2 regions of the Paenibacillus sp. GYB004 genome follow, and region 2 is predicted to be linked to the other one. Evidence: riboswitches for the same ligand, from Rfam matches in the RefSeq annotation. Region 2 holds a riboswitch; the other holds the start of a gene.
What was found. Region 2 has a riboswitch for cyclic di-AMP ahead of PV433_RS32950 (C40 family peptidase). Riboswitches for the same ligand answer to the same signal wherever they lie in the genome.
Positions count from the first base shown of each region.

Region 1: another riboswitch for cyclic di-AMP. It lies ahead of PV433_RS08210 (TrkH family potassium uptake protein); the one in region 2 lies ahead of PV433_RS32950 (C40 family peptidase).

Region 1 covers NZ_JARBDB010000012.1:87,809-103,294, forward strand. The annotation lists gene PV433_RS08180 (hypothetical protein) at 1-1,330, opposite strand, end outside; gene sdhB (succinate dehydrogenase iron-sulfur subunit) at 2,201-2,953, opposite strand; gene sdhA (succinate dehydrogenase flavoprotein subunit) at 2,956-4,713, opposite strand; gene PV433_RS08195 (succinate dehydrogenase cytochrome b558 subunit) at 4,730-5,395, opposite strand; gene PV433_RS08200 (LysR family transcriptional regulator) at 5,889-6,791, shown strand; gene PV433_RS08205 (potassium channel family protein) at 6,878-7,543, opposite strand; gene PV433_RS08210 (TrkH family potassium uptake protein) at 7,558-8,898, opposite strand; cyclic di-AMP (ydaO/yuaA leader) riboswitch at 8,989-9,183, opposite strand; gene PV433_RS08215 (CPBP family intramembrane glutamic endopeptidase) at 9,513-11,174, shown strand; gene uvrC (excinuclease ABC subunit UvrC) at 11,295-13,190, opposite strand; gene trxA (thioredoxin) at 13,359-13,676, opposite strand; gene PV433_RS08230 (YqzM family protein) at 14,060-14,191, shown strand; gene dnaI (primosomal protein DnaI) at 14,294-15,253, opposite strand; gene PV433_RS08240 (DnaD domain protein) at 15,300-15,486, opposite strand, start outside.
Region 2 covers NZ_JARBDB010000072.1:188,062-203,547, reverse strand. The annotation lists gene PV433_RS33020 (helix-turn-helix transcriptional regulator) at 1-93, opposite strand, end outside; gene PV433_RS33015 (hypothetical protein) at 346-543, shown strand; gene PV433_RS33010 (hypothetical protein) at 983-1,240, opposite strand; gene PV433_RS33005 (MFS transporter) at 1,717-3,255, shown strand; gene PV433_RS33000 (helix-turn-helix transcriptional regulator) at 3,334-4,278, shown strand; gene PV433_RS32995 (HAAS signaling domain-containing protein) at 4,275-5,294, opposite strand; gene PV433_RS32990 (PadR family transcriptional regulator) at 5,281-5,640, opposite strand; gene PV433_RS32985 (DUF420 domain-containing protein) at 5,798-6,337, opposite strand; gene PV433_RS32980 (phytanoyl-CoA dioxygenase family protein) at 6,526-7,404, opposite strand; gene PV433_RS32975 (AraC family transcriptional regulator) at 7,619-8,494, shown strand; gene PV433_RS32970 (accessory gene regulator ArgB-like protein) at 9,500-10,030, shown strand; gene PV433_RS32965 (AgrD family cyclic lactone autoinducer peptide) at 10,027-10,158, shown strand; gene PV433_RS32960 (hypothetical protein) at 10,235-10,939, shown strand; gene PV433_RS32955 (hypothetical protein) at 11,045-11,746, shown strand; cyclic di-AMP (ydaO/yuaA leader) riboswitch at 11,857-12,002, shown strand; gene PV433_RS32950 (C40 family peptidase) at 12,007-12,900, shown strand; gene PV433_RS32945 (hypothetical protein) at 12,994-15,228, opposite strand; gene PV433_RS32940 (ABC transporter substrate-binding protein) at 15,267-15,486, opposite strand, start outside.

The DNA of each region.
Region 1 (15,486 bases), on a different contig from region 2:
CGCGGTCGTCTCTTGGGACTACTTCTTCGAAGAACTGTACGGTAAAATCCATCACGTCCTGGTCGTTTACTGTCACTCCGGTAACGATCTCCGGCTGAATTCCGTTTCCTGCTTTGGAATATTTCGGAGCGACAGCATCGACGATCACGCGGTAACCGCCGCTGGCAAAGTCAAACGGGTTGATCGGCTTGCCTCGCACTTTCTCCAGACTCGAATTGCTCCCTTGCAGCGGAAGCGAGATCGGTTTGACCCGGTTCCCCGCCGCGTCGATAAAATCCGCGCCCTGAAGCTTTTCCTCCATGCTCGTATCGAGCGGTCCGCGGTTCATCCCCTCCAAGGCGTCGGACGGCTTCATCCGCGGCTTGAGCGGGAGATTGCCGCTATGGTGATATTTCACCGCCGTGTATGTATAGTTGATATCTTTGTGGAGCGGAACATTCAGGAACGATCCGGCAAAGTCCGCTGCGCTGTAAGACGTGTTGATCAAAAATTGCTCCAGTCCTTGTGTTGGCAGCCCGTCCCCGGGCGGGTTCGTGAACAAAGGATGACGGAGAAAATGGTCGTTGTATGCAGAGTTCAGCGCAAAAGGCCGGACCGGCTCGCTAAAGTTGTAGGTGAGCGAAATTTTCTCTCCCTGTTTGGCGTACAGCTCGTTTTGCCCGGCTTTATTGGACCGGGTCACCCCGTCGCCCGTGAACGTATAACCGACCAGTTCCGGACGCACCTTATCCTGGAACTTGATGAACAAACCGGAGATGACGACATCCTTGTCCTCGATCGACACGCCTATGTCGATCACGGAATTCGGTCCGAAGGACGCCGTTTCCTCGGTATAGCCGATCGTGCCGCCGCCGCTATGTCCGGACAGAACGGTGTGGCCGTCGACTTTGAAACTTGCGGAGGTAACCGCAGTCCAAAACAATCCCGAGTCATACTCCAGCTCTTTCCACCCGACTACAATTTGAGCTTCTCCGCTTTGAGCCAGCGCTGCCAGCAGCGGATTGTCTTTCACTTTAATTTGGAAGCTGGCCCCTTCGGAATCGTTGGTCGGAGCGGTCATCGTCCCGTCCGAGTAAATGGAAATGCCCCCCGATTTGTCGGTTACTTTAAATCCCGACGATCCGGCAAAACCGCCACCGCTTAAATTAAAGTTCCGGAACGCGTTGTCTGCAGCTACAGTCACGTTGCCGATCTTCGTGCCGTCCAGCAATATCGTCTCGTCTCCGGCCGCATAAGCCACCTTTACTCCCCATTGGGGCAGCAGCGACAGGATCAGGCATAAGCTCAGAGTGACGGCTGTCCATTTGGATATCCATCTGTTTTGTATCACGAACCAAACTCCCTCCTTTAATGAATCGGCTAGTTCTTTAGACTCATATCCTTTTTCGCGGTTCAACAGTTCACAGTTCAGTAGTTCAACAGTTCATCAGCTTTCTAGCCGGCACTTCTAAGCCCCCTTCGACGCTGTTGTCGTTATGCGTTATATGCATTCCTTCATTATAGAAAATCGATCTAAGCACTTTCTGAGCATTTTGTCGAAACACAGGATGATTTGCATAGAAATTCATCATATTTCATCAATAATGTAAATATGTGGTCTAATAAATGCGCTTTTATTGTGTACTTAGTCCTATTTTCGGTTGAGAATTACTCGTGTGCGGAAATGGCGAGAGGATGTTGGGATATCGTATTAAGGAGAGGGAGCAGAGAGGAAGCGACTGGAGTGCCCGAACGCTCATGCAAGCAAAAAGACACAAGGAATCGTAGCAGCGGGCATAGTTTCCTGTACGGGAAGAAAACGGTACGTTCGCTTTTCTAGCCGCTCATTAATTAGGATTAGCAGTACCCGCCCGGCTTCAGATGAAGTCGGTTTGTCCGAAAGGCCCTCTCTTACGGGGCGCTTCCGTTCGACTTCGTTGATCACGCCGCCCATGCGTGCGGGCTTCAGTACTATAAGAGTCTCTGTCACCCTCTATATTCGGCATATGAGGAGGACAGCGATGAATAGAAGCGGTTTGTGAGGCTGTCGATTCACAACCAACTCCTAGACGGGACACCATGGGGTGCCGCGATAAACGGCCTGCGTCGTACGACACATACGGACGATAAGCAAAAAAAACCTCCAACCACCGCAACAGCGGTGATCAGAGGTTTTCTGCCATGCCCATCTATGAAGGCCGGGCCAGACGGAGCATCCGTCTTACATGCCGAGCCATTTTTTGAACAGCTGTTTCGTCGTGTCGCCGTTAAGCGCTGCGATCGAAGTCGTAAGCGGAATGCCTTTCGGGCAGGAGCGGACGCAGTTTTGCGAGTTGCCGCAGCCTTCGATGCCGCCGGATTCCATCAGTGTGTCGAGACGTTCTTCCTTGTTCATCTCTCCTGTCGGATGAGCGTTGAACAGGCGCACCTGGGACAACGGCGCCGGTCCGATAAAGTCGGAACGGTCGTTGACGTTCGGGCACGCTTCGAGGCAGACGCCGCAGGTCATACATTTGGACAGCTCGTAAGCCCATTGGCGCTTCGATTCCGCCATCCGCGGACCTGGTCCGAGATCGTACGTACCGTCGATCGGAATCCACGCTTTTACGCGCTTGAGCGCATTAAACATCCGCTGGCGGTCGATGACGAGGTCGCGCACGACCGGGAACGTGCTCATCGGAGCAACGCGAACCGGCTGCTCCAGCTTGTCGATCAGCGCCGAGCAAGCCTGGCGGGGCTTGCCGTTAATGACCATCGAGCAGGCGCCGCATACTTCCTCCAGACAGTTGGACTCCCAGCATACCGGCGTCGTTTTGGAACCTCCGGCATTTTTCGGATTCCGCTGAATTTCCATGAGCGCACTGATGACGTTCATGTTCGGACGGTATGGAATTTCGAATTCTTCCATATACGGCTTCGAATCCGGGCCGTCCTGACGGGTGACTTGCAGTCTAATCGTCTTCGTCTCAGCCATGATCAGTGACCACCCTTCTTGTCCGTCGTATAGTCGCGTTTACGCGGAGCGATGAGCGAAACGTCGATGTCTTCGTACGAAATTTGCGGGCCGTCCGGCGTCCATTTCGCCAGCGTCGTCTTCATGAATTTGTCGTCGTCGCGATCCGGGAAATCCGGCTTGTAGTGCGCTCCGCGGCTTTCGTCGCGCATCAGGGCGCCCTTCGTCATCGCTTCGGCAAGCTCGAACATATTCCACAACTGGCGGGTAAACGCGACGCCCTGGTTGTTCCAGCGGGCCGTATCCGTCATGTTGATTTTCTTGTAACGCTGCTTCAGCTCTTTGATTTTGCTGATCGTAGCTTCAAGTCTGTCATTGTAGCGGACGACCGTCATGTTGTCGATCATGATTTCGCCGAGTTCCTTGTGCAGCACATACGCGTTCTCGGTTCCGTCCATTTTGAGCAGACCTTCATACTTGTCGACGTTTTTCTGCTTCTCGCGGTCGAAAGCGCCGCTCGAAACGTCTTCGGAAGACTTGCTCAGACCTTTGATATATTCGATCGCTTTCGGTCCGGCTACCATACCGCCGAAGATCGCGGACAGGAGCGAGTTGGCGCCCAGACGGTTCGCGCCGTGATACTGGTATTCGCACTCGCCGGCTGCGAACAAGCCCGGAATGTTCGTCATCTGGTTGTAGTCGACCCACATGCCGCCCATCGAATAGTGAACCGCAGGGAAAATCTTCATCGGAATTTTCCGCGGGTCGTCGCCCATGAACTTCTCGTAAATCTCGATAATACCGCCGAGCTTGACATCCAGCTCTTTCGGATCTTTATGCGAGAGATCGAGATAAACCATGTTCTCGCCGTTGACGCCGAGCTTCATGTCTACGCAGACGTGGAAAATTTCCCGGGTCGCGATATCGCGCGGAACCAGGTTGCCGTATGCCGGGTATTTTTCTTCGAGGAAGTACCAAGGCTTCCCGTCTTTGTACGTCCAGATCCGTCCACCTTCTCCGCGCGCCGATTCGGACATGAGCCGCAGCTTGTCGTCTCCGGGAATCGCCGTCGGGTGAATTTGGATGAACTCGCCGTTCGCGTAAGTAACGCCTTGCTGATAAACCGCACTGGCAGCCGTACCGGTGTTGATGACCGAGTTGGTCGTCTTGCCGAAAATGATGCCAGGACCACCGGTAGCCAAAATAACGGCATCGGCACGGAACGTCTCCACTTCCATTGAGCGCAGGTTTTGCGCGCAAACTCCGCGGCAAACGCCCTCCTCGTCGATGACGGCAGACAAAAACTCTGAATGCTCATACTTCGTAACGAGACCCGCCGCTTCCCAGCGACGTACTTGCTCGTCCAGCGCGTACAGCAGCTGCTGGCCGGTCGTAGCGCCCGCGAACGCGGTACGGTGATGCTTCGTTCCGCCGAACCGACGGAAATCGAGCAAACCTTCCGGCGTCCGGTTGAACATAACGCCCATCCGGTCCATCAGGTGAATAATGCCCGGCGCCGCTTCGCACATCGCTTTGATCGGCGGCTGGTTGGCAAGGAAGTCCCCGCCGTATACCGTATCGTCGAAGTGCTCCCAAGGGGAGTCGCCTTCGCCCTTTGTATTAACCGCTCCGTTAATGCCGCCTTGCGCGCATACGGAGTGAGAACGTTTAACGGGTACTAATGAGAATAGGTCGACGTGAACACCGGCTTCGGCGGCTTTTACAGTAGCCATAAGACCGGCAAGTCCTCCGCCCACTACGATAACTTTCGATTTCGCCATGTCAGTTCACTCCCCCTTAATGTTTGCTCGCCATATCCAGCACGGAAGTATCCTGGAACGAAGCGTCGGTGAACGCCACCATCGTCAGAACGAACATGATGGACATAATCACGAACACGCCCAGCCATACTACGCTCGATACGCGCTGCGCACGAGGTCCGACGGTAATGCCCCAGCTGACCAGGAACGACCACATGCCGTTGCTGAAGTGGAACGTCGCGGCCAGAACGCCGATCAGGTACAACGTGAAGAAAACGGGGTTCGTGAAAATTTCATGCATAACTACGCCCAAACCTTCGTGCGTTTCATTGCCGAGCGTAACCTGGAAGCGCGTCTGGAAAAAGTGCCACCCGATGAAAATCAGCGTCACGACGCCGGTTACCCGCTGCAGCGTAAACATCAGGTTGCGGAAATATCCGTAACGGGATGCGTTGTTGCGCGACTGGAACGCCACGTACAAGCCATAGACGCCATGGTACAGGATCGGGATCCAGATGCCGAACAGCTCCAGGAAGAAGATGAGCGGCAAGTTGTTCAACCACATCACGGAATCGATGAACGCCTGATGCCCGCCGTTAAACGCTTCATAGTTCGTTATCAGATGCTCGACCAGAAAGAAGCCGACGGGTATGACACCCAGCAACGAGTGAAGCTTGCGGTAGTAATACGAATTACCGGTCATGGAAACGAGTTCCCCCTTACTGAAATATGACAACGTGTGCAAAACAAACCATCTCTCATTGTACTCCCGAGTTCGACAAGCGTCAACAAAATGTCACCTTTTCGCCAATCGCTCCGCCCAACGGTTCATTGCCCCGTCACGTACGCCGAAACGGCTTGGGCGCACACCTTACATATGCCTATTTTGCCATTGTAAGGCCCGTTTAAACCCGGGATCGCGGAATAATCGTGTCGCCTCGAACGCGTTCCGCGATTTCTCAAGAGTCTGATCTACGATTAAAATCACAATGGGACTCCTAAAAATTTGAACAATGTTTGACAACTTTCATGTTACTCCCAAAGAGCTTATAATGGAAGTGCCGTTTTTTTATTAAACGTTATGCGTTTTAGTTATATCGAAGCAGACATCGAGTCGTACCCTGCCACTTCTACACATCTATTTCCGCAGGAATGACGATGTCCCCTGATTATGAAAGGAGCCGGACTGCCACATGCTGCCGAATTTGGACGCTTTCGCCGCCGTCGTCGAACATAAAAGCCTGAACCGGGCCGCCCAGACCCTGAACATCTCCCAGCCCGCGCTATCGCGCAAAGTCGCCCAGCTGGAGGAGGAGCTCGGCGTGCTTCTGTTCGACCGGAAAGGCAAAAAGCTCGAGCTGACGAGGCTCGGGCAGATTTGTTACGAATACGCCCTGGAAGTCGCCGAGATGGAGCGCAAGCTGCTGCAGCGCTTCGCCGAATACCGCTCGTCCGGCAAAAGCATCACGATCGGAGCAAGCCTGACTACACTGCAATCCACGCTGCCTGATCTGATCGGCCTGTACACGCGCGATTTTCCGGAAACCGACATTAAAGCGATCACGGGCAAAACGCATGAAATCGTCACGCTCGTCAAAGAAAAAAAAGTCGATCTCGGGCTCGTAGCCTCCAAAATCGACAATCCGGAGCTGACCTGCGTTCCGCTGTTCGACGACCATCTCTGTCTTGTCCTGCCGTCGAGCCATAAGTGGACGGACAAACCATCCATAGATATTAACGAGCTGCAGGAGCTGCCGATGATCTTATTTTCCAAAGGAACGTGGTACCGCATATTAATGGATGAATTATTTCACCGGTATACCGTCTATCCCGACGTTAAAATGGAGATCGATTCGTTCGAAGCGATCCTGCGGCTCGTCTCCACATGCAATGCGGCTACGCTGCTGCCGAAATCGTATTTGCGCCAGACCGTGCTGAACAACAACGACCTCGTACTCCGCAGCATCCCCGAGCTGGAGGAGACGACCCGAACGACCTCGCTGCTGTTCGGCCGGGAATCGATGCAGAGTGCTTCCACGCTCCGCTGGGTCGAAAAGGCGAAGGAATATTACGCCGCAGTCAAAGGCGAGCTCGGCTGAAGCCGCTCGCGAGGCAGCGTCCCGCAGCAATCGCAGCATCCCCGCGGCCGATCCGGCGGTCCCAATCGAACCGAACCGGCCCGGCCTTATGAGCCAACCAGCTCCTCCTCGAACGACTCGATCTGCTTGTTCGTCCCGATTATAACCATGACATCCCGTTCATTAATAACGTCGGTGGCAGTCGGCGCTATAATGACGCCGTCCTTCTTGTTGATCGCCACCACACTGCAGCCGTATTTGGCCCGCGGGTTCAGCTCCTCGAGCGTCTTGCCGTTCAAACATTTGGGCGCCGATATCTCTGCGATCGTGTAGTCTTTGGACAGCTCGATGTAGTCGAGCAGATTCGGGTTCACGAGCTGGTGCGCAACCCGGATGCCCATATCGCGCTCGGGATAGATGATCCGGTCCACGCCCAGCCGCTCCAGCACTTTGCCGTGCAGCACGGACAGCGCCTTCGCCACGACCATCTCGACACCGAGATCCTTCAGCAGTATCGCCGTCATGATGCTTGCCTGAATATCATCTCCGATCGCAACGATGACGCAATCGAAGTTGCGGATTCCGATCGAACGCAGCGTCTCTTCGTCCGTCGAGTCCGCGACGATCGCGTGGGTCAGCACCTCAGACATTTCGCTGACAGCCTCTTCGTCCCTGTCGACGCCGAGCACCTCAAATCCGTTGTTGGTCAGCTCCCGGGCGAGACTGGAGCCGAACCTCCCCAGACCGATCACTGCAAATTGTTTCATTTTCATAGTAAAAACTACTCCTATCCGATAATAATTTTACCTTCCGGATGTCTATATAGTTCTCTCTCCGTTTTAGGCTGCAATGCATAAGCAAGCGTGATCGGTCCGAGCCGGCCCGCAAACATCGTGATCATAATAATAATTTTGCCGAAAGCCGTCAGCTCCGGAGTCAGGCCCATCGATAAGCCGACGGTACCGAAAGCCGACGTCACTTCGAACAAGATCATTAGGAAGGAATGGTCCTCCGTCGTAGAGAGCAGCATCGTCATAAATACGACCAGGAACAAGGCGAGGATCGTAAGCGTAATCGCTTTGTAAATCCGGTCTTTGGCCAGCCGGTAACGAAACAGGACGATATCTTCCTTGCCCCGGATCATCGCGATGACGGCGCCGATCAGCGTCGTAAAGGTGGTCGTCTTGATTCCCCCGCCGGTCGAACCCGGGGACGCGCCGATAAACATCAATATAATGATAAAAAATTGTGTCGCTTGCCGGAGTCCTGCGATGTCGAGCGTATTGGCCCCCGCGGTGCGTGGCGTCACCGACTGAAAAAAGGAGGCGAGCACTTTGCCCGTGCCGTTCAAAGCCCCAAGCGTCTTCGGATTCGTATATTCGAATAAAAAGATGACGATCGCTCCGAATACGATCAGAAACCCGGTCATGCTAAGCACGACTTTGGCGTGAAGCGACAGCTTGCGTTTTTTTCCATATTCCATCAGATCCGAGATTACGATAAAGCCGATGCCCCCCAAAATAATAAGCGACATAGCGACGATATTAATCAGCGGGTCGTCCGCATAAGGCATCAGACTCCGAAAATGGCCGAAAAGATCGAATCCGGCGTTATTAAACATCGATACCGCGTGGAACACTCCCATATAAATAGCGCGGCCGGCGCTATAGTCGAACGACCAGCGAATCGCGAACAGTGCAGCGGCTGCAAGCTCAATCGTCAAGGAATACAGCAACACTTTGCGGATCAGCCGCACGATCCCTTCCATCGAAACCTGATTCATCGCTTCCTGCAGAATCAGCCGTTCCCTTAACGAGATCCGCTTGCGCAGGACAAGCGCGATCAGCGTCGACATCGTCATAAAACCGAGTCCCCCGACCTGAATAAGCGCCATAATGACGACTTGGCCGAATACGGAAAAATAAGTTCCCGTGTCCACGACAACCAGCCCGGTTACGCATGTAGCCGAGGTCGCTGTAAATAGGGCATCCACCAAAGGCAAACCTTCCCCGTTCGTAGTGGACACGGGCAAAGACAGCAGCAGTCCGCCCGATACTATAATCAATGCGAAGCCCAGAACAAGAAATTGCGGCGGCGTAAGCCTTCTGAACCCTATAAGTGGTTTCAAGCAGGGTCACCTCTCCGATCGGCAAGACGGATCGTAGTTTGCAGGAACAACAAAAAAAGACATTGGAATCCCAATGCCGTTTGTCCGGTGTGGTTTCCAAACTGAAGCCTACGAGGTTAGCTGACGGATTCGGGTTGTAAGGCACCCTATTCGCTTGCCGCTGCTGGGAACGGTGCTGCGAAATTCACCCCATGAGCAAAACTTGCGGTTTTCTCGGACACCGCAAAACTGCTCCTACTTGAATGGTTCCCCCGTTTTCATTAAGAAATTCGGCTTGATATGAGAGTCCGCTGCGATGCGCGCACCTTAAACGGCTCGTATTGTAGAGTTTCTTATTCCGCTTTTCAGATTAGAGTCCGGTCTTCGCGTAATGGTGCGCTGGCAGTAGCGGCTCTGAAGCAGAAGCGAATAACACTTGACGAACTCGATTATAATCCCGCTGCACCCGCTTGCACAAAGCCGGCATTCGCTTAAAAACATGGAGGAATCGGCGGCTTCCGGCCGAATAACAAGCGTGCCTGCCTCTTTTCATTGTCCCTACCTCCGTTGCTTCCGTTTAAGTGGCATTTCGAAAAAAAGTATGTTACGTTAGAAAAAAAGTTCGGGAGGGATCCATGAAACGCCCGTTTTCATCCATGCTGGGAACTTTTGCTGTTATCGGCATCCTCTTATTCGTCATCACCAACTGGTGGTCTTTTTTTACGGGAAACAAAGAGCCCGACATCTTATCCGAGACGATGCCGACCGTATCCAAGCAAGCGGCAGCGGACGCCGCAAAGGCGCATATCGCAGAGTTGACCGGTTATCCGGCTTCCAGCACGTTCGTCGTCTACCAGTCCGACAAGCTGCTGAGCGGCTATATCCAGAAGGAGAAGCGGGTCGCGGATTACAAAGCCCGGTTTCAGGAACGGGCTCCGATCGATTATTATCGCATCGATCTGACGGACGGGCGCGGAGCCGAATATGTCGTCGATGTACATATGACAAGCGGCGCCGTCATCGGGTGGAGGAAGAGCAGCCGGGAGAACGCCCCGTCGGTCGAGGTAGGCCGCCGGATTGCCGAAGAGGTGCTGCGGAAGGACGGACTCTCCCTCTCTGACTACAGCTCGCTCAGGCCGAACGCCGCTACGCCCCACCGGTTCGTATTCGAGCATCGCGCAGGTACGATCGGCGGCGCCAAGCTGCTGAAGGTAGTGGAGGTCCGGGGCGGGCAGGTAACCGCCTATTATAACGAGTTCCGGATTCCGCAAAGCCATCTCGACTGGGTCAAACGGCAGGACCAGGCGGCCTCGGCGATGACGCAGTGGAATTTGATCCTGTCATCGGTCATGGGGCTGGCCGCCATCGCCATTGCGATCGCTTCCCGGAAACAGATCTCGTTCGTCCGGGGGATCGGCTTAACGGCCACCTTTCTTGTGTTGTACTGGATCAACAATATCAATATGATTCCCGCCTTCAAAACACTCGAAGCCGAAGGCATGGACCCCTTCTTCTCAACTGAAGCCGCCGTCGTCACCATGATTCTGATGACGGTCGTCGTGACGATCATGGCGATCATCTGTTACTTCTCGTTCGCCGCCGGCGATCCGCTGTGGCGGGAACAAGGAAGACGGCTGTGGCCGCGATGGAGAGAGCCGGGCTTCGGGGCTCATACGCTGTCCAGCATGAAACGGGGCTACCTGCTCGCCTTCGGTTTGCTAGGAGTGCAGTCGCTGCTGTTTTTCACCGCTGAACACCGGTTCGATATGTGGGCGGTGAACGATCCGTCCGGATCGCCACTTAACATGCTGCTGCCGGGGATCTTTCCGCTTATGGCCTGGACGGCGGCGATTTCCGAGGAAGCGATTTACCGTTTTTTCGGCATCGCCCTGTTTAAGAAGCTGCTTCGCAATACGTTTCTGGCCGTCGTTATACCGAGCGTCATCTGGGCGTTCAGCCATACGCAGTATCCGATCTACCCGGTGTACACCCGGTTCGTGGAAGTAACGATTCTCGGCATCTTGTTCGGCTACGCTTTCCTGAAGTACGGGTTTGCGACCGCGTTGTTCGCCCACGCCATCGTGGACAGCATCCTGATGAGCTTTTCGCTGATGGGTATGGGAGGAGCGGGATATGTCGGTCTCGGCGCGTTTTATATCGCGCTGCCTGCCCTCGTCGCCATTGTGATCAAGTGGCTGCACGGCAAAACGGCCGCAAGGCGAGCCGGGGCCGGGGTGGACGATCCGCCGCCTAATTCCGGAGACGGCTTCCGGCCGTCGAAGCCGGACCCCGTCTAGACTGCTGCCCTGGAACAAAAAACCAACCTTCGAGAAGCTGCACTGCAGCGGCATTCGGAGGTTGGTTTGTTTTGCAGAAGTAAAAATGTTAATAGAGCTATTGCTGTTCAGCCGTGCGCATTAAGCGTCCGAATCGGCGGTCTCGCCAGGTCCGTGCAGGGCGGCGAGGATGTCGCGCGCCAGCTTGTCGCCGATGCCGAGCGGGCGAAAATCGTCGACAGCCGCTTCTTTAATCTTCTTAAGCGAGCCGAAATGTTTCAGCAGCGCCTTGCGCCGCTTCTCCCCGATCCCGGGAATCGAATCCAACTGGGAGGCGACCATCGACTTGGCCCGGGTCTCCCGGTGGAACGTAATCGCAAATCGGTGCACTTCCTCCTGGATGCGCTGGAGCAAGTAAAACTCCTGGCTGTCGCGCCGGATCGGCACGATGTCCGGCGGATCGCCCATCATCAGCTGCGCGGTCTTATGCTTCGCGTCCTTGACGAGACCGCACACCGGGATGTACAAGCCTAGCTCGTTTTCCAGCACGTCGATCGCCGCCGATATTTGTCCCTTGCCTCCGTCGACTACGACCAGATCCGGCATCGGCAGCTGCTCTTTCAGCACCCGCTCGTACCGGCGGCGGATTACTTCGCGCATCGTCTCGTAGTCGTCCGGTCCTTGCACGGTCCGAATTTTGTACTTGCGGTATTCTTTGCGGTCCGGCTTGCCGTCCACGAACACGACCATCGCGGATACCGGGTCGCTCCCTTGAATGTTCGAGTTGTCGAACGCCTCGATCCGGCGGATCGTTCCGGTCCCGATCCATTCGCCCAGACTCTCTACCGCTTTGACCGTCCGCTCCTCGTCGCGTTCGATCAACCGGAACTTCTCCTCCAGCGCGACACGAGCGTTGTCGGCAGCCATTCCGAGCAGCTTCTTTTTCTGTCCGCGCTGCGGCTGATGCACTTTGACCCGCAGCCACGACTCCAGCAGCTCGGCCACTTCGCGTTCGGTATGCTGCTCGCCCGTATCCGGTGCAGATGCCGATTCGTCTTCTTCTTTTTCCTCCGCCGAGGGCAAAAAGATTTCTTTCGGCAGCGCCGGGTTGTCGCTGTAATACTGCGTCACGAACGAGATGAAATCCTCGTACGCGTCGCCGTAATACGGGAACAGCGTCACATGCCGCTCGATCATTTTGCCTTGGCGCATATACAAGATTTGGACGCACATCCACCCTTTGTCGACGGCGTAACCGAACACGTCGCGGTCGACCGCGTCGGTCATCGTGATCGTCTGCTTCTCCATCACCGCATCGATGCTGACGATCTGATCGCGCAGCTCCTTGGCCCGCTCGAAGTTCAAGTCCTCGGCGGCCTGATGCATTTTCCGGGTCAGCTCTTCCTTAATCGCAACATGGCCGCCGTTCAGAAACTTGCTGATCTCCTGCACCATCCGCTCGTACTCGCCGGCCGGCACCTCATATTCGCAAGGGGCGATGCATTGTCCCAAATGGTAGTACAGGCATACCCGGTCCGGGATCGTCTTGCATTTGCGGAGCGGATACAGACGGTCCAGCAGCTTCTTCGTCTGCTGCGCCGCGAACGCATTCGGATAAGGGCCGAAATATTTCGCTTTGTCCTTATACACTTTGCGGGTCACTTCGAGCCGCGGATGCGCTTCTTGCGTAATTTTGATATAGGGAAACGTCTTGTCGTCCTTCAACAAAACGTTATATCTCGGATGGTATTGCTTGATCAGATTGCATTCCAGAATGAGCGCTTCCATATTGCTCGCCGTGACGATATATTCGAAGTCGCTTATTTCCGTAACAAGACGCTGCGTCTTGCCGTCATGACTGCCCGAGAAGTACGAGCGGACGCGGTTTTTGAGCACTTTCGCTTTACCGACGTAAATGATCGTGCCTTCCGCGTTTTTCATCAAATAACAGCCCGGCTTGTCCGGCAGCAGCGCCAGCTTGCTTTTGATCGAATCCGATAGGTGATCGCGCCTTCCCCCGGCACGCTGTTCGGACATGCTTCGTTCCTCCTTGAAATCGGCTTCCCTCATGCCTCCATGGCCCGGAACCAAAAAAAGTCCCGTTTCGCATCTGCGAAAAAGAACTCTTCTGCCGTTCCCTATAAATATCATACGACGGCCGGGCCGTTTGCACAACCCGCCGCCGCATATTGGATCCGGGGCAACTTACAGGTGACGTCCAACGACGCTTTTCAGAGCGTCTTTAGGCTGGAAGCCGACCACTTTATCGACAGGCTGGCCGTCTTTGAATACGATCAGCGTTGGGATGCTCATTACGCCGAAACGGGAAGCGGACTCCGGATTGTCATCCACGTTCACTTTGGCAATTTTAACTTGCTCGCCCATTTCTTTATCCAAGTCTTCAAGCACAGGCGCGATCATTTTGCAAGGTCCGCACCATGGAGCCCAGAAGTCGACAAGAACCGTGCCTCCTCCTTCGACTTCGCTTTTGAACGATTGGTCGGATACGTTTACGATAGCCACAGGATTTCCTCCTTATACTAACAAAAAGTGTGTACCTATAGATTTTAACGATTTTCCTACGACATGTAAAGTATACCACAACTCGTACCAATTTCATAACTGAAAACATGTTCCGTCCGCTTTTGGCGTATACTAGGGGCGACGCCGCTGCCGGCCAGCCCGGGCATTCCGGGTGCAGGCCCGGATCTTTGGACGAAGCGGTCTTCTCTAATTGTTTCGCCGCTCTGCCTAACCTATGCATGGACAAGCTGCCGCAGCGAAAGAACGGCTGAATTTTGTTGAAGAATTGTCACTTCTTCCGCTTTACAAGCCGCCGAACGTTTCGTTATACTAGACATAGCCAATTTTGCTAAGGGAACGATTTACTCGGGAGGAATCCAATTATGACTGACCCAAGAGTGCATGCCAACGAGGAGCCGAGAAACGACTTTCTCGATGTTGCCATCGGATTCGGCGTCACATTCGGCGCTTTCTTTCTGATCGCGATCGTGGCCACCATCATTACGCTGTTCTAATTTGCGGATCACACAAGCGCGTCCGTGCAACCAAAGAAAAGCCCGCTCCTTCTGATTCGGAGCCGGGCTTTTTTCGATCCGTTTTATTGGTAAGCGAAGGCTTTACGCCCCCGCTTTCCCTCGCTTATTCGTACCGTTCACGACAACCACCTCGACAAAAGGGGTAATCCGGTCCATAATCCGCTGCCCTTTGTACTCCTCGTCCCCGTCCTTGCTCGTAAAGCTGAAATGTTTCTCCAGCTCGTCCGGCTCATGGTTGGACGTAAAAAAGGTCGGCTTCCGGTTCATCCGGTAGTTCAGAATCGTCCCCATCACATGATCGCGCGCCCACGGATTCAGATTCTCCGCCCCGATATCGTCGAAGACGAGCAGATCGGTCTCCTTCAGCAGCTCGACCGTCTCTTTCAACCGCTGCGGCTCTGCGATCATCGACTTCAAATCCTCGACGAAATCCGGCATATACACAATCACGCCGGAAAGGCCCTTCTTGGCGAGCTGATTCAGCATGTAGCACATCAAAAACGTTTTGCCCGTTCCGAAAGGGCCGACCAGGTACAACCCTTCCTTCTGCAGCCCTTCCTCGTTCGTCTTGTGGATGTAATCGACGATACGCTCGACGGCCAGCACCCGCTCCGGATCGATATCGACGATCTCCGCGGTCGAGTATCCTTGCTGGAGCGCACGGTCGTCGATGTAAAAGCTGCGAATCCGGTTGCGGACGGCGTCTTGCGACTGTTTGGCGATCAGCTTTTTGCAAGCTACCTTCTGATCGTGAATATAAGTTTGCTCATTGATCGTCTCGACGGTCAGCTTCGTGTAGTACCCTTCGAAGTCGTTCGGGCACCGGTCGAGTCCGGGACAGTTCGTGCATTGCTTGTATTCCTTCACATACTGGTAGATCCGGTTCATATTGATTTTGAGCGTACGGTCGTCGATTTCCGGATATTTGGCGCGAAGCTTCGCCACGAGCGGATCACTGAGCAGCAGCTTCGTTTTTTCTTCCGCTCTTCTGGCGAACGACATATTCCGGAAGTCGCCTAATATGTCCGATAAAGGTTCCATGCGTCCGATCCGCCTCCTCTCCTGAAAAGTCAGACTGCTGCGCCGGTTACGTAATTTTGCCGTCGAGCTTCATTGCTTTTTTGCGAATTTCCGCAAGCTTCTCGTCGCTGACCGGCTTTTGCGCCGGGATGTCGGTAATGATCGCGATTTTCGGCTTCTGCTGGTGCCCTCTCCGCCCTTTCCCGGGAAACGGGGCGAGCGAGCCGCCGTCGGCCTTGGACGACCGCTTGGTG
Region 2 (15,486 bases):
GTTACCGGCAGGCTGCATCCAGGTTCCCGTTACGGAAAGCAGCCGCATCTCTTCGATATCTGCAACATAGGCCGGATTGTGAGTTGGGTTCATAAACGGATCAACTCCTATTTCCTTCACTTAATTGAGAATGATTTTCAATAAAAACTGTAGTATACCGTCTGGCTGGGCGCAACCGTTTCTTCTTCATCGTGGACGGAAGCTGTACCACTATCGCAACGATCCGCCGGGAGGGCGAATTTGTATCCGAAGGGATAATAGGTGGGATCCTTTTGATTTGATAAAATGGGATACACAACCAATGGGCGCGACCTGATGCGGATCAGAAGGAGAGACAGGCTTGGTATGAAAACGGATATCGATATCGTGAAAGTTATGGAACAGTTAGGTTTGGATCCGGCTGTTCTTGAACAAGTCCATCAGCAATTTTCCCGGCAGAAGGGCGAATCCCAGCAGAAGCAGGAAAGTGCCCGGCCGAGCCGGACTCGCCCAGGCGGATTGTCGGAAGGGAACGGGGCGGACGTCTGTGAGGACGCAGGATGACGTGATATGTCTTTCTTGAAGGGGGGACTGCCAGGCATAGGTGGCAGAAACGGCGTATAAAGTAGTAGCCTCTAACCCCACTCTATGTGTGGGGTTAGAGGCGAATGTTTGTAGTATAAACTACTTCAGGCTACTAAAAGCACTATCTTTCAATTTTTTGAATCCATCATCATGCAGATAAAGGTCTCTTTCTCTTAAATCTTTACCGTCTATATTGATCTTACCCTGATATAATGCATGAATCCAGTAAGCGTTTCGTTGCTCGGACCAGTTGAGAAATAGGATGTATTTAGCACCTGGAACCAGTTTGGTATACTCATCCATGGTTAACATTGTTTTTCCTGGGATTACTCCATTATCTACAATGGAAACGGTTCGATTACCGTAGCATTGTTGGCTGTGACAGGAGATTTTTTATCATCTTTAATGATCTTATCGATTACCCTTCTGTGAGCGTGTAAGAATCATTATACTCGTTCATTAGGTCTATTTGTTTCGAGTTAGAAGTAATTGTCGCCTCTACCACTAGTGACGTATCCTTCATCAAATCATTTACATTATCGTACAACTTTACGTTGGCTTCGGAAGATTTTACTTCTGCAACGATCCGTCGATCTGCAATCTGATACCCTCCAATTGCCAAAACGAGCGAGAGGGAAACAACGATCCCAGTGACAATTCGCTTTTTACTTTTCATGGATACACACACCTCTTATTAGCAATCGATACCACTACTTATTTGAATGCAATCATTTCGCCCACATTAATATTAACGACCTAAAAAAAGGAAGAGTTTCAAGTTAAATTAGATTTTATTATAAAAGACAATAGAGTCTTCGTGTTTCGAATTTAATTCAATGATGTTCCGGCGATTATTATCCCCAATACTGGTCTACAAAGACAGCTCTAGCGATCGATGCCCGAAGAAAGATACACCACCAACCGCAGAGCAGCTATAGCTGAACCATGAACTGAATTACCGAGAACACTAGGCACCTACTAAGGTGTCTTTTATTTTAAGCAGCGTCATTCGTCGCTGAATAGGTTTCGTTTAGACGCTTTTATGAAGCCGCCTTTCGTTCCTGACACACAGTTGTCAACAACGAAACGTTATGATGATTACAGATTCGGATTCACATTACCTGAAACAAAGAAAGGAACGGGAACCTTCCAATGACCAAAACAAAAGCGAAAAACAATCTGGGTGTAATCATCGCGGGACTTCTGCTCGCCATCCTGATGGCGTCGATGGACAATACGATCGTAGCGACAGCGATGGGGACGATCGTCGGGGAGATCGGAGGTCTGGACAAATTCGTCTGGGCGACATCCGCTTATATGATCGCGGAGATGGCGGGCATGCCGATCTTCGGGAAACTATCCGATATGTACGGGCGCAAACGGTTTTTCGTATTCGGGATTATCGTCTTTATGATCGGCTCCGCTTTATGCGGAATGGCGGAATCGATCGTGCAGCTCAGCTTGTATAGAGGGATTCAAGGAATCGGCGCCGGCGCGATGGTATCGATCGCGTTCACGATTATGTTCGACGTCGTGGCGGCGGAGCACCGCGGGAAGATGACCGGCATGTTCGGCGCTTTGTTCGGCTTGTCCAGCATTGCGGCTCCGCTGCTCGGCGGCTACATCACCGATTCCCTTCATTGGGCATGGATTTTCTACATTAACTTGCCGCTCGGTCTGATTGCTTTCGTCTTCATCGCGTTTTTCTACAAGGAGTCCAAGGAGCATTCCAAACAAAAGATCGATTTTCCGGGCGCGTTTCTGCTGGTGGGTGCGATTGTTTGTCTGATGTTCGCGATCGAGCTGGGAGGCAAAGTGTACGCTTGGGGTTCGCCGCAAATCGGAGGTTTGTTCACGGGATTTGCAATTCTCGTCGTGCTGCTTATCGTGGTGGAGCGAAGAGCCGCCGAACCGATTATATCGTTCCGGATGTTCCGCAGCCGTCTCTATACGACGAGCAATCTGGTCGCGATGCTGAGCGGCGCTTCGTTTATGACCGCTTCGATGTTCATCCCGATCTATATTCAGGGTGTGCTGGGAGGCACGGCGACGAACGCGGGGCTTGTCCTGCTTCCGATGATGGTCGGCTCGGTGGTGACGGCGACGGTGGGCGGATTTCTGATGTCCAAACTGCCGTATCGGACGATCCTGATTCCGATGCTCGTGATTCTGGTCGGCGGGATTGCGCTGCTGGCTGCGATGTCAGCGGAATCGCCTCGATTCCTGATGACGATTTATATGATTCTGGTAGGACTCGGCATCGGGGCGTCCTTCTCGGTGCTCAGCAGCGCCGCGATCCATACGTTCCCGGCCGCACAGCGGGGAGCCGCCACGTCGACGCTGAACTTCAACCGTTCGCTCGGCATGACGCTCGGTATTACGATTTTCGGCATCATCCAAAGCCACTCGCTCACGGGCAAACTGACGAGCGCATTCGAGGGCGGCGACGCGGCGAATATGCCGGCAGGTATCAACTTCGGCGATCCGTATGTGCTGTTAAATCCCGCAATTCGCCAGACGATGGACCAGAAGGCGCTCAGCCTGATCACCGAAGGACTGTCTTCCTCGATCGCTTCGACGTTCGCCTGGACGCTGATCCCTGCCGTGCTCGCGGTGGCCGCAGCGTTTATCATGAGCCGGGAGAAGCTCGACCCGTCCTCGCAGGCGGACGAATACGCCGCTTCGCATTAAGACCCGATCCTGACGTACAGCTGTCGGGGAAAATCAGGTATGATGAATGTACTATTCTCCGAAGCTGGAGGTTCGCCGATGAAACTGGAACGGCTGATGGCCATCACCATCTTATTATTGAACCGTAAACGGGTGCAGGCGCAGGAGCTTGCCGAACGGCTGGAAGTCTCGCTGCGCACGATATACCGCGACCTGGAGTCGCTCAGCCTCGCGGGCATTCCGATCGTGTCCTATACGGGAACGGAAGGCGGCTATGAAATTATGGAGAGCTTTCGCCTGGATCGTCAAATGTTGTCGCTCGACGAGCTGATCGTGTTATGCACCGCCCTGCGGGGTCTCCAGTCGACGCAGGCGCCGACCCCCGCCAATATGGACCGGCTGCTCGATAAGGTCGGCGCACTGGTGTCGCAAGCGGAGCAGGACCGGTTCGCAGACGGCGACCAGATTCTGATCGATCTGACCCCTTGGAGAAATAATGGGGCGGAACGGACCAAGTACGAATCACTGCAAAAAGCCGTCCAAGACAAAAAGCTGATCCGCTTCACCTACACCGACGGCAAAGGGGAAGAGACCGAACGCCTCATCGAGCCGGTGGGGCTCGCGCTCAAAAACTACGCCTGGTATCTGCACGGTTATTGTTTAAGCCGCGAGGATTACCGGATCTTCAAGCTGTCCCGCATCCGGGAGCTGCAGGTTCAGCCGGAGTCGTTCCAGCGCCGGCCGGTGACGCTGTCCATGCTGAACGAGCGCTGGTCGACGCCCCGGCACGAGCCTAAGGTCGATCTGGTGATGCAGTTTACGGGAGAATCCAAAGTACATGCATCGGACTATTTCGACGAGAAAGAAATCGAAAAGCAGCCGGACGGATCGCTCCTGGTCCGGACTGCTATGCCTGATGAGAAGTGGACGATCGGTTTCCTGCTCCGCTTCCAGACCGAGGTGCTGGTGCTGGAGCCTGCCCGTCTGGGCGCAGCTTTACGCCAGGCGGCGCTCGACATAGCCGCTTTGTACCCGTCCTCCTAGCAGACGTCTTTAATCTTGTAGCCTTTTACAACCGAAGCAATCACTTGAACGGCAACGACGACCCCGATCAGAGAAAGCAAGCTCTCCGTAGCCCGATTCCAAATGGAGCTCGCCAGCTCGTAAGCTTCGCTGCCGATCGGCGCCAACCCGCTGCCCGCCAGTTGTTCCAAGAAGCCGGGATTCCAGATCGCCGTGTCGGAGAACATCGCCAAGGCAAGCACAAAATGAAGCAGATGAATCACGATATCGGCGGCGATCAGCTTGGTGGTCCATCTGCCGAAGATGATCTTGGCGCAATCCAGCAGCACGCTCCCGGCGACCAAAGCCCAGATGAACGGAAGAAACGTACGGAATACTTCTTCATTGAAGAAAGGCACCACGATCGACGAGTCGCCGCCCGGAAACCTCCAGACGCCGAGCAGTCCGATAGAAAAGGTGAACAACACCGTGAACAGGATCGTAAAGATGATGCTGGCGATCGGATCGGCGCGGCTGATCCGGGTCCGGGAATCGGGCAGGGGAGGCAGCTCGGAAGGTTTCCAGGCCGCGTCTTCTTTGATTCCCAGCTTCTCCTTGCGGACACCGGCATAGTCGATAAAGCCGAAGACCACCGTGACCCAGGTGAAGCCCTGAAAGCAAGCATTAATGAAAGAAACCAGATTGCCGACAAAATGGTCGAGCACGTTGGCCGGGTCCATAAACGTCTCGATGCCGAATACGGCGGCCATGGCGATTCCGATTGCGAACAGAACGATTTTGAGAATCGACATATAGGTCGGGAACAGCACCGGGCTAATCAGATACTGCTTATATCCCCGGTACTGGTCGGCCAGCTTGCGCGGATGACCCAGCTCGAGGAGGACTTCCTCCACATCCTTCACCGTCGGCTCCCCGTCCTGGACACGCTCCTCCAGCATATCCTCGATTAATCCGTGAAGCTCCTTCTCGATATCCGCTCTCTGCGCCTCAGGCAGCTTGTGCGTTACTGCATAGATGTATCTTTTAACCAATTCCATCGTTGTTTCCTCCTCCGCCAATCAAGCTTTCGATACTGACGCTCAGGCTTTTCCATTCCAGACAAAGCTGTTCGTACACTTCTTTCCCGGTGGGACTGAGCACATAATATTTCCGGGGGCGGGCTTCATTCGTGTCCCAGCTGCTCTCAAGCAGTTGCTGCTTCTCGAGTCGGCGCAAGAGCGGGTACAGGGTGCCCGGGTCGACGTTAATCCCGTTCTCCTCCAGCACGGTAACCAGCGAATAGCCGTACTGCGGTTCGGACAATAAACTGAGCACGCCGATAATAATCGTTCCTCGCCGAAGCTCTTGGGTTAATCCGTTAATCGTCTCCGTAAGTTCCTTCATTGGTATCAGCTCCTGTTGTTATCATACTGTACGACACACACTATTGTAAATAGTATAATATCATCTATTTCATAATATTATTGATGTTTGCATAAAAAAATCCCCCGTCGGATCGGTTAACGATCTGACGAAGGGATGGATTCTCCTACTCGCATATTCAATAATAAGGCGAAATCATCAAGTAGACGAGCACGCCCGTCAAGCTGACATACAGCCAGATCGGCATCGTCCATCGGGCCAGCTTGCGATGCTTCGGCACGTTCATCTGAAGTCCCCGGGCCAGCGTAAACAAAGCAAGGGGCACGATGACGGCGGCCAGTACGATATGAGTGATCAGGATGAAATAGTAGATGCCCGCCAGCATCCCGCTGCCGCCGTACGAAGTCGATTCGGACAAGGAGTGGTAGGTAAGATACGACACCAGGAAGAAGGCGGTCGATGTAAAAGCGGCAAATATAAAGTTGCGGTGCCAGACGATGTTTTTACGGATAATCATGATCAGCGCCAACACGAGAAATACGAAGGTGAACCCGTTCAGTATCGCGTTAAACTTGGGTAAATACGTGTAATCTTTACTGGCGTCGCCCATTTGCGGCATAAACAGCAAGGCGAGCACGATGCCGTTAATGATCACGGTCAAAGCGACGACGATAATCGTAATCAAGCGCTCCTGACCGGCGTTTTTCGATCGTTTCATGTCCGGGCTCCTTTCCAAGTGAGCGGTTCTGATGGCCGGTTACCGTTATCTTAAACTTGTGCCTGGACCGTGTCAACGACGCTTCTGTGAACGTTGGCGGGCTGCGAAAACAGCAAAGCTCCGGTCACCGCGAGGAGCGGCTGCCGGAGCTTAAGGATACCCGGGGCGTAGGGCGCGGCTTGCTGCCGTTACACCCGGTGGGCTTTTTGCGAAGGTTTCGCAAGCGCCTCTTTCCACATCGCGCGCCACGCTTCGTGGTCGTTCAGCACGCTCTCCGGACGACTGGCGCTGCGGGCGACGAACGAAGGATGGAAGTCGCGGCCGGAGGCGGCGCCGGTTTTGTGATACCTGAGGTCGAGCGACCAGCGCACGATATCCGAACGGTTGGACGTTCCCCGGTGCGGCGTATATTTGTTCATGATGACGATCCCGCCTTTACGGCACTCCGCGGTAATCGGCGGATCGGAAGGCAGCAGCTCCTTGACGATGGTGGTGCCGCCTTCGGCCTGATGCTTCAGATAGCCGCCTTTAAAAGCGCCGGGTATGATCTCCATGCAGCCGGTTTCCTTTGTCGCGTCGACCAGAGGGAGCCAGAACGTAATAATTTCGGACGCCTCCGAATCGGGGGACGTAACGGCGGCATCCTGATGCCAAGGGACGTTCTCCATGCCGGCTGACTGCTCGCCCTCGCCTTTCCAGGGCATCTTCGACCGCAAGTGCTGGATCGGATTGCAGGACAGCTCCCGTCCGAGCAAACATTCGGCGATATCGAGCAGCCGCTGATTGGTCAGAAAGGCGAACATCTCGCGCCCCAGCAGCTGCATAATGTCGAAGCCGCGGTTAATGTCCGGACATTGGGCATGCAGCAGGGCAAACCGGCGCTCGAACGGTTCGTTTTCATGCAGCTCCGTAATCCGCCCGTCCGCATGATAAGCACGCGCCCGTTCATCGATCAATCGTTCGATTTCGCGGATAACCGGCCCCAGATCGTCCTCTGTAAGCACATCCTCTACGATGACATAACCGTTGGTTTGAAAGTCGATGATTTGCTCAAGCGTTAACGCCATTCCGATTCCTCCTATAGGTGGTTCGTTTCCCCCTCAGTATAAAAAATCGGCCCGGTCTGTTGTAGGAACAATCTATCCCGGAACCTGCACGATATTATCCTGTCGGCTCTACCGTCCCGATTGCGGGCCAGTCTGGGAGGAAAACAGAACCGGTCATCGAAACTATACCTTACGCGAGTGCGGCCCAGACGAGCGCTGGAAAGGGGAGAGGCGGATGGAAGTCCGGCTGATGGCGGGCGGGAGATCTTATGGAATCGATCATGTGACGACGAACCTGATGAGCGGCCGGCACGATGTGAAAGGGGCGATGCATGCCCATCCCGTTTTTCATATCATGTATATTTTGGAGGGAAACGGCCTGTTTACGGTCGGGCAAACCTCCTCCGAGGTTGGGCCGGGCATGCTGTACATCGTCAATCCGAACGAGCCCCACCAGTTTCACTTCGGTACGCGTGGGCCGTTGCTGAATCTGGAGAGCACGTTCGTGCTGCGAGGGGCCGACGACGAGCCGGCGGAAGTGAATTTGTTCGACCTGATCGAGGAGAACCGGTCGATTCGCATCAGTGAATCACTGCGTTCCGCACCGCTTGACGTGCCGGCCCGATTCCGGCCGATGCTGGACGAAGGCTATCGGCGAATTCTCGATTTATACGACCTGCCGCAGCTTCGAGCCCATTTCGCCATTCAGGTGATCGATCTGCTCGCCAGGGTGGAAACGATTGTAGCCAACGCCGTACATGCGGAGAAAACAGTACATACCGCAGAAGATACGGTGGAGCGGGCCAAGCACTTCCTGCTGTCGAACCGCTACCGGCCGGTCACGCTCGGAGAAGCGGCGCAGTCGGTGCACGTAACGCCCAATTATTTGTGCCGGTTGTTTAAGGAGCATACGGGAGAGACGCCGATGGGCTATCTGCTGTCGGCGCGCATGCGAGAAGCGGGCAGCTTGCTTGCTCTGACCGATCTGCCGATCTATACGATCGCAGAGAAGCTGGGCTATGAGGAGCCTTCCTACTTCGCCAGACTGTTCCGGCGCGTGTACGGGGTATCTCCGCAGACTTACCGGCGGCGGCAGTTGTCGCCTTGCTAGACGGAGTAGAATAAGTGGGCAGTGCCGGATCGGAGTCTGGGGCGGTACTACGCCCTTGTGCCTAGGCCGTGGGAAGTGAAAAGATGGCTTGGAATGGGTGGGTGAAAATGCGGATTTTTGGTTAATAAGATAAAAAAAGAGCGAAAGAATGGGACGATCTAAACGAAGGTAACAAAGCCGGGCTATTTGGCTTATTTATTTGATAAAATTTGCATTGCAGAAAGAGGAGTTTTAGCGACTATTGTCGTATTAAATACGTAACATAGACAGAATTTGGGGTTGATCGACATCGAGTACACACAGCTGTTAGTAAAGCTGATTTTCGGGACGCTGGAGTTTTTTTCTATCGTAGTTTTATCGTTTGCCTTGTTCCGAATTCCGATTAGGTACAACATCCCTAAGATGGCGCTTATGTCGATGATCGTGACGTTGATTTCCTTATTCCAATGGTTTTACCTTGGAAAGGGAGATAGTGCGATGTTCTCAATAATAATAGCGTATACATTTCTCGTTTCATTTTTATTCAATATTCAATTGATGTTTTCTCTCGTTATATGTTTGCTTGGTTACATTGCATTTGGAGTTATTCAACTGTTGTTGATCCTCTTAATAACTTCATTGAACATTACCACTTCAGAAATGTTATTAAATTCTGTACTACATAGTGTACTTTTGCAAGTAGGAACAGCGATTGTAATTTTTTGTATAGCATTCTGGTTGTCGGTCAAGAAACTCGGTTTTGTTTTTTTTCGAAAGCGGATTACTTTCAACCAGAAGTACCGTACTCATAATATCTTTCTACTTTGCATACTCATTTTGGCTATCGGGGTTATACAACTAGCAGTTATATCATTTCAAGAAAATGCATCATTAATATATATATTGGTAGGATTGATACTAGTTTCGGCTTTGGGGCTTATAGTCACATATAAGAAGAATAAGAAAGAAATAGATGAAAAATATATTCGAAAAAAGACAGAATAAATCATATCGGAGAGATGAATTATGATCGAACGAATAGCGGGGCAGCTAGCCACTACAATAAAAACTGCTAATCCGGAACGAACATCGAGTGTAGAGGTCTTAAAATTCTCTCTCATTATAGTTTTGAATGCTATATCCATTGTGTTATTAACTATGGCTCTAGGATTAGTAACCGGAACCTTTTCAGAAACCTTATTAGTTTTAGGGGGATTTGCTTTCCTTCGTTTTTTCAGTGGTGGGCTGCATCTGTCTTCCTCGGAATGGTGTGTTGTTGTGTCGACCGCTGTTCTTGCTGTAATCCCCCATCTTCCGCTAGATAGCTATTCGGTATGGTTAAACGGGATTAGTCTTGCTATTATGTTATTTTTTGCTCCGGCAAAGGTTGAGGAACATCATCGAATTGCACAATCCAAAACTGTTACTTTCAAAATAATTTGCATTTGCATAGTTGCAAGCAACTTTGCTCTGGGTTCGGAAGTTTTGGCCAAAACTTTTTTTGTTCAATCCCTTCTATTACTACCATACAAAAAAAAGGAGGTGAAGTCTCAATGAAACGTTATGCTGCTCAAATGGCATCCGGATTTCTCACCATGTTCGCTTTCCTTTTTGTTACTCCGTTCTGTTCACTGTTTGTTCATAAGCCGGAAGTTCCTGCCGAATTGCTAAAGAAACAATCATAAGCGAAAGAATTCTACTACCCGGAACGATTGTTTCGGGTTTTTTGTTGAGTACAATAATGCAAAGGGGCATGTAGTTGTGTTGCAATTGGTAATAAAGTTTGTATTTGGGACGATTGAGTATTTCAGTCTTTGCCTGTTATCACTTTCGTTATTTCGTTTTCCAATCATTCAATGCTGGAAGAAAATTGCGTGTATTGCACTTATTGTGGAAGCCGTGTCGATTTATCAAAGGGAAGTGCTAATGATAAATCAACACTATGCGATGCTCGGAATGTTGATTGTTTATATATTACTCATTAATATCTTATTAAATATTCCGACATTTTTTGCTGTTATTATTTGCTTCTTTGGTTATGTAAGTTTTTCTATTGTGCAAGCACTTTTACTAATGACGGTGGATTATTTCCAATTTACAAGCTTTGAAAAACTGACCCACTCCTTAAAGGATATAGTGATAATGCAGCTAATAACAGCTGTGGTTAACTGTAGTCTGGTATATTGGATGAGCAATAGAAGGATAGGATTCGTATTTATTGAAAAACGTGTTGTTTTTAATACAGGGACTCGAATGGCTAACGTACTTTTATTGATCGTTTTGCTGCTTAGTTTTGGAGTAATTTTATTTGCGGTGGTAACTTTTTTTCAGAACGAATCTTTAATGTATGTATATCTAGGAATAATAATTCTAGCCATCATAGCCCTCTACATCACCTACCAAAAAAACAAAAAAGAACTGCTCGATCACTACAACCGCTTAAAGGATCGAAACCGCTCCATATAAGCGTTCGATAAGCTCGGTAAGTTTTTCGTCGGTTGATCTGCATAAAACGATGCATTGCTTAACCGAATCGAGCGTTAAGAGCTAAAAAAGGGGGAAGATGACGATTTGGAGTTATTGATTCGAATCTTTTTCGGAATCATAGAGTTTTACGGGTTATGTATCTTGACGTTCGCTATGTTCCGGTTGCCGGTTGCTGAGAATGGGTTGAGACTTTTAATCGTTGCCGTCGCCTTGGAAGCCGTGTCGGTTTATCAATTACATTACTTGGGCATGGCTCAATCTACAGCCTTTCTTTTCGTAATAGCCGCATACATTTTGCTGGTGAAATTTATTTTTAACATCCGCTTGATTTTCTCTGTCATGGTTTGTTTAGTTGGCTACTTAGGGATTGGAATTATCCAAACGGCCCTCGTCGTAGCTGCTCCCTTGCTACTAAATATATCCACGGAACAAATGGGGACTTCTCTTGTTATAGCGATGTCGTTCCAATTTGTAACATTTATTGTTAATATATCGATTGCGTATCTGTTAACAACAAGAAGAATCGGATTTATGTTTTTTGAAAAGCGGATTTCTCGCAACTTGGAAACCCGGGCGCAGGACATTTATTTACTTATTGTTCTAATATCGTGCCTAGGTGTTTTACAGCTTTTATTCATCTCTTTTAGTGAAAGTCAATCATTAGTGCATCTGTACGTGATTTACATCGCCTTGATCATCATAGCCCTCTACATCACCTACCAAAAAAACAAAAAAGAACTGCTCGACCACTACAATCGCTTAAAGGAAAGAAACCGCTCTATATAAGCGTTCGATCGGTTTTGTAAGTTTTTGTGGGTTGACCCGGCCGAAAACGGTATGCTACCCTTACCCCGAACCACTTACCCTTTTTTACCTGTTGTCAAACAGGGAGGAGGGGCCAAAATATGCCGAATCCGGATATACCGAATATCCGGTACGGGGGACGATTTACTTTGGGGTGAATGTTCGCGCTTTTGGCGGACAAGGGAGTTTCCTCTTCCCTAACCCGGCAGCTAACCTCGGAGGCGCCAGGAGGGAAAAACCGTTTGAAGCTTTTGATGAAAACCGTTGTTTTGTCGTGCGCTGTTTGGATGTCCGCCTCGGCTGTACATGGCGGAACGGCATCCGCGTCTACCCCGTCTGCAGACCAGAGCGTAAAGATCCAGCTTAACGATCAGCTGATCCCGTTTCCCGAAGCTCAACCTTACATAGACGACAAAGGGCAAACGTTCGTGCCGATCCGGCCTGTCCTCGAGTCGCTGGGCTACCAGATGGACTGGGAGATGGAGAACGGGCAAGTGGAAGTCACGGTGAAAGGCGATAAGCAGAAAACCGTCGAACTGACCACAGGAGTAAGCGAGGCCAAGCTAAACGGCAAGGCCGTACCGCTGACGAGCGGAGCATTGTTCCGGGACGGGACGGTATTTGTTCCGGTTCGATTCATATCGGAGTCGCTCGGGATTATGATGCAGTGGGATAACGATAACCGAATCGCAATTTTATGTCAGGACGGCCAGTACCACGCTCCGGCCTGGTATGCCCCTCCGGTTGTGCAGGCACTAGCCGCTGCGCCTGCGCCTTCCGTCGCCGACCGGATTACGGATACAGCGCAAAACATGCTGGGCATCCGGTATGTTTGGGGCGGCACGACACCGAGCGGATTCGATTGCTCGGGTTTTGTGAATTATGTATTTGACCAGTTCGGCGTCGATCTTCCCCGAACTTCCCGCGATATGTTCCACAACTCGGGTCAGCCGGTAACGGAACTGAAGAAGGGGGACCTGGTGTTTTTCAACATCGGCCGGGTGACGACGCATGTCGGCATTTATCTGGGCAACGACCAGTTCGTGTCGGCTACGACTTCCCGCGGAACCCGAATCGATTCATTAACGAGCTCCTACTGGGGGCCCAAATATGTCGGGGCCAAGCGTATTCTGTAACGAACCTGCGCGAGGACCTCAAACCGCATGGAAAAACCTCCAATACTCACATCCTAATCGGTGTGGGTACGGAGGTTATTTGTTTTGCCGGCGTCAAGCCAATTCGATTCCTGCAACGACATAAGTGCCGGATGGAATCGATGCGCCCGCTCCTATATCGACTTTGCTTACCAGAAGCACATCTCCGGCGTTGGCATACATGAGCTGGTTGGAGGGGCCCGGCGCATTCGTCGCATCCCAGGTTACGATTCTTTCGCCCGTTTCTATGCCTGTGGATGTATGACGGTACTGATTGGGCGCATGCAGCTCTGTAACGGTACCGTCCGGCCGGCGAATGGCGTATTTCCACTCCGCATAGTCGGTCGAGCTGCCGGTCACCCCGTCGTCCAGTGCCGCCGTAATCCGCAGGATCACGGTGGTCTTTTCGAACACTTTCACAGGCACCGCGGAATTGGACAGAGCCGGTACCCGGATCGGACTGGATAATGGCACACGCACCGCCTCAAACGTGCCGGTACCCGCCGAATCCCGCTGAACCAGTCGGGCGGGCTCCAGGCAATTCGTAATACGCACGCTCTCAGCCTTCACATCGCTGCCTTTACCGACCCGAAGCAGTCCTCGCGGACTGAGGGTGGAAAATAACGAGTCGGCAATCGTGACATTGGTCCAGCTGATCGGCAGCGTACAGTCTACCCCGTGTCTGGACACGCCCGAGAAATAGCTGTTCCGGACTATAATGTTCGATAACGCGTTGATCGAACGTGTGTACGAGTCCACCGTGACCAAGGTTGACACGGCATAACCGGAGGCGATTTCGTTGCGGATGTCGGTGTCGCCGGGGGCAAGCGCTCCGGGATGACGGTCCGCCAGGCTGATTCCGTCAAACGTAATATCTCGTATCGTACCGGAGGAATCCTTGTTTACCTGGGCCAGTAAAAGCATCGGCCAATCGGCGGCACCGGAGCGGGCCCGGACGATGCCCCGGATATTCGAGAACGCGACCCGTTCTACGGTGCAGCCGCCGCTGACCCGGATTTGAGTCAAGCCGATCCATTCCGCGCCGTCCACATCCCGCAGTTGAATGTCGTGGTACGTGATGTCGTAAATGTTCCCGCCCCGAAGCTCCGGGATCGAGGTAACCGAGTTGTTTGGCTTCAGTAGCGCCACGTATCCCGGTCGAATGAGTGTGCAGCCTCCAGCCGTACAGTTGTACACGTCTTCGCCCAGTTCCGTCCCTATGGACATCGGACCGGTCGTCGTATCATAGGTCCCGCCGATCACATGGACGTCGTGGGACTGGCCTCGGCCTTTCCGGGTCTTGATCACGATGCCGTCTTCGCGCACCGTATTCCGCAAGTCACAATTGACGAAGTAAATATGTTTGCCGTTCCAGATATGAATATTCGTCCGGTCCCGATACACGCAGTTGACGAACCAGTTGTTTTCCGGCTGCTGTTCAGCGGTCGGGCCTTCGCGAACGAACATCCAGGGGCTGACGGAACCGGTTGAATCGAAATGTACGACATTTTCCACCCGCAAATTTTTCACATTCAAGTCGAAATGGTAGTAGCTGATCGTCATGATCGAATCATGGCCGAACCGGAACGTACTTAGATGAATGTTCTCTTTCCGGGGAAGCCGGGCCCTGAAAATAAAGTTCGTAAATACCGTATTCGGCGTACCGGTCAGTTTCAAGTGATCCGGCAAGTCCGTCACCACGTAATCGTAGAACGACGAACGCGTCTCCAAATTGCCGTAGTAGGTTCCTGCAGGCACGAACAGTTCCGCCCCGATGGCCGCCGCCGCATTCATCGCCGCTTGCAGGGCAGCCAGGTTGGACGCGTTCATTCCTTCTTGAAACCCGAAATATTGCGGAAGCAAAGTGCCGTTCTCGATGATTCGAATCCACGCTCCCAGATTTCCGGTTTGTCCGGCAGGCGCCACATATAATCCTGATTGGGGATCAGCCGCGACGTTCACAGACAGATCGGCGGAACTCCATCGAAAGAAGCCGGCGCGGCCGGTCGACGTAATAACGGCGGTATCCCCGTCGCTCATGCCGCTCAAATCGCGCAAGTCGTCGATCGTATCCGCATTCGCCAGCTCCGTCAACAATCCGGCTCCGCTTCTTCTGTGCAAGCGCCCGGCAACGCCGGAACCGTTGCCCCTGCTGCCGGGCAATTCCGTGATCGGATCACCCAGAGCGTTTGCATACATTCCCCCGGCAGCCAGAGCCGCTCCCGCCAGACCGAGGGAGGTAATCAACTTGCGCCTGCTCATGCCTGCCATGGACGATTGGGGAGAGTCAGACAGCTTTTTATTGGACAAAAGGAACACGCTCCTTTATCGGAATCGCTTTCACGGCTTCATTTAGAAGCTTTTCTTATATCGTCAATGACTTTCTGGGCCGCCTCTTCGATTTTCCGGAAGGTTGTGTTGATATCCGCGGTCCCCATCGCCAGCGGGTTGGTCTGCGCCGTATAGGTGGGAACGAGATTCGCATCATAGGGGAGTCTGGGAGGAATCGGCGCGAATGTATTGAAATACAGCGCTTTGTAATTTTTATTCGGATACTCGGCTTCTTTG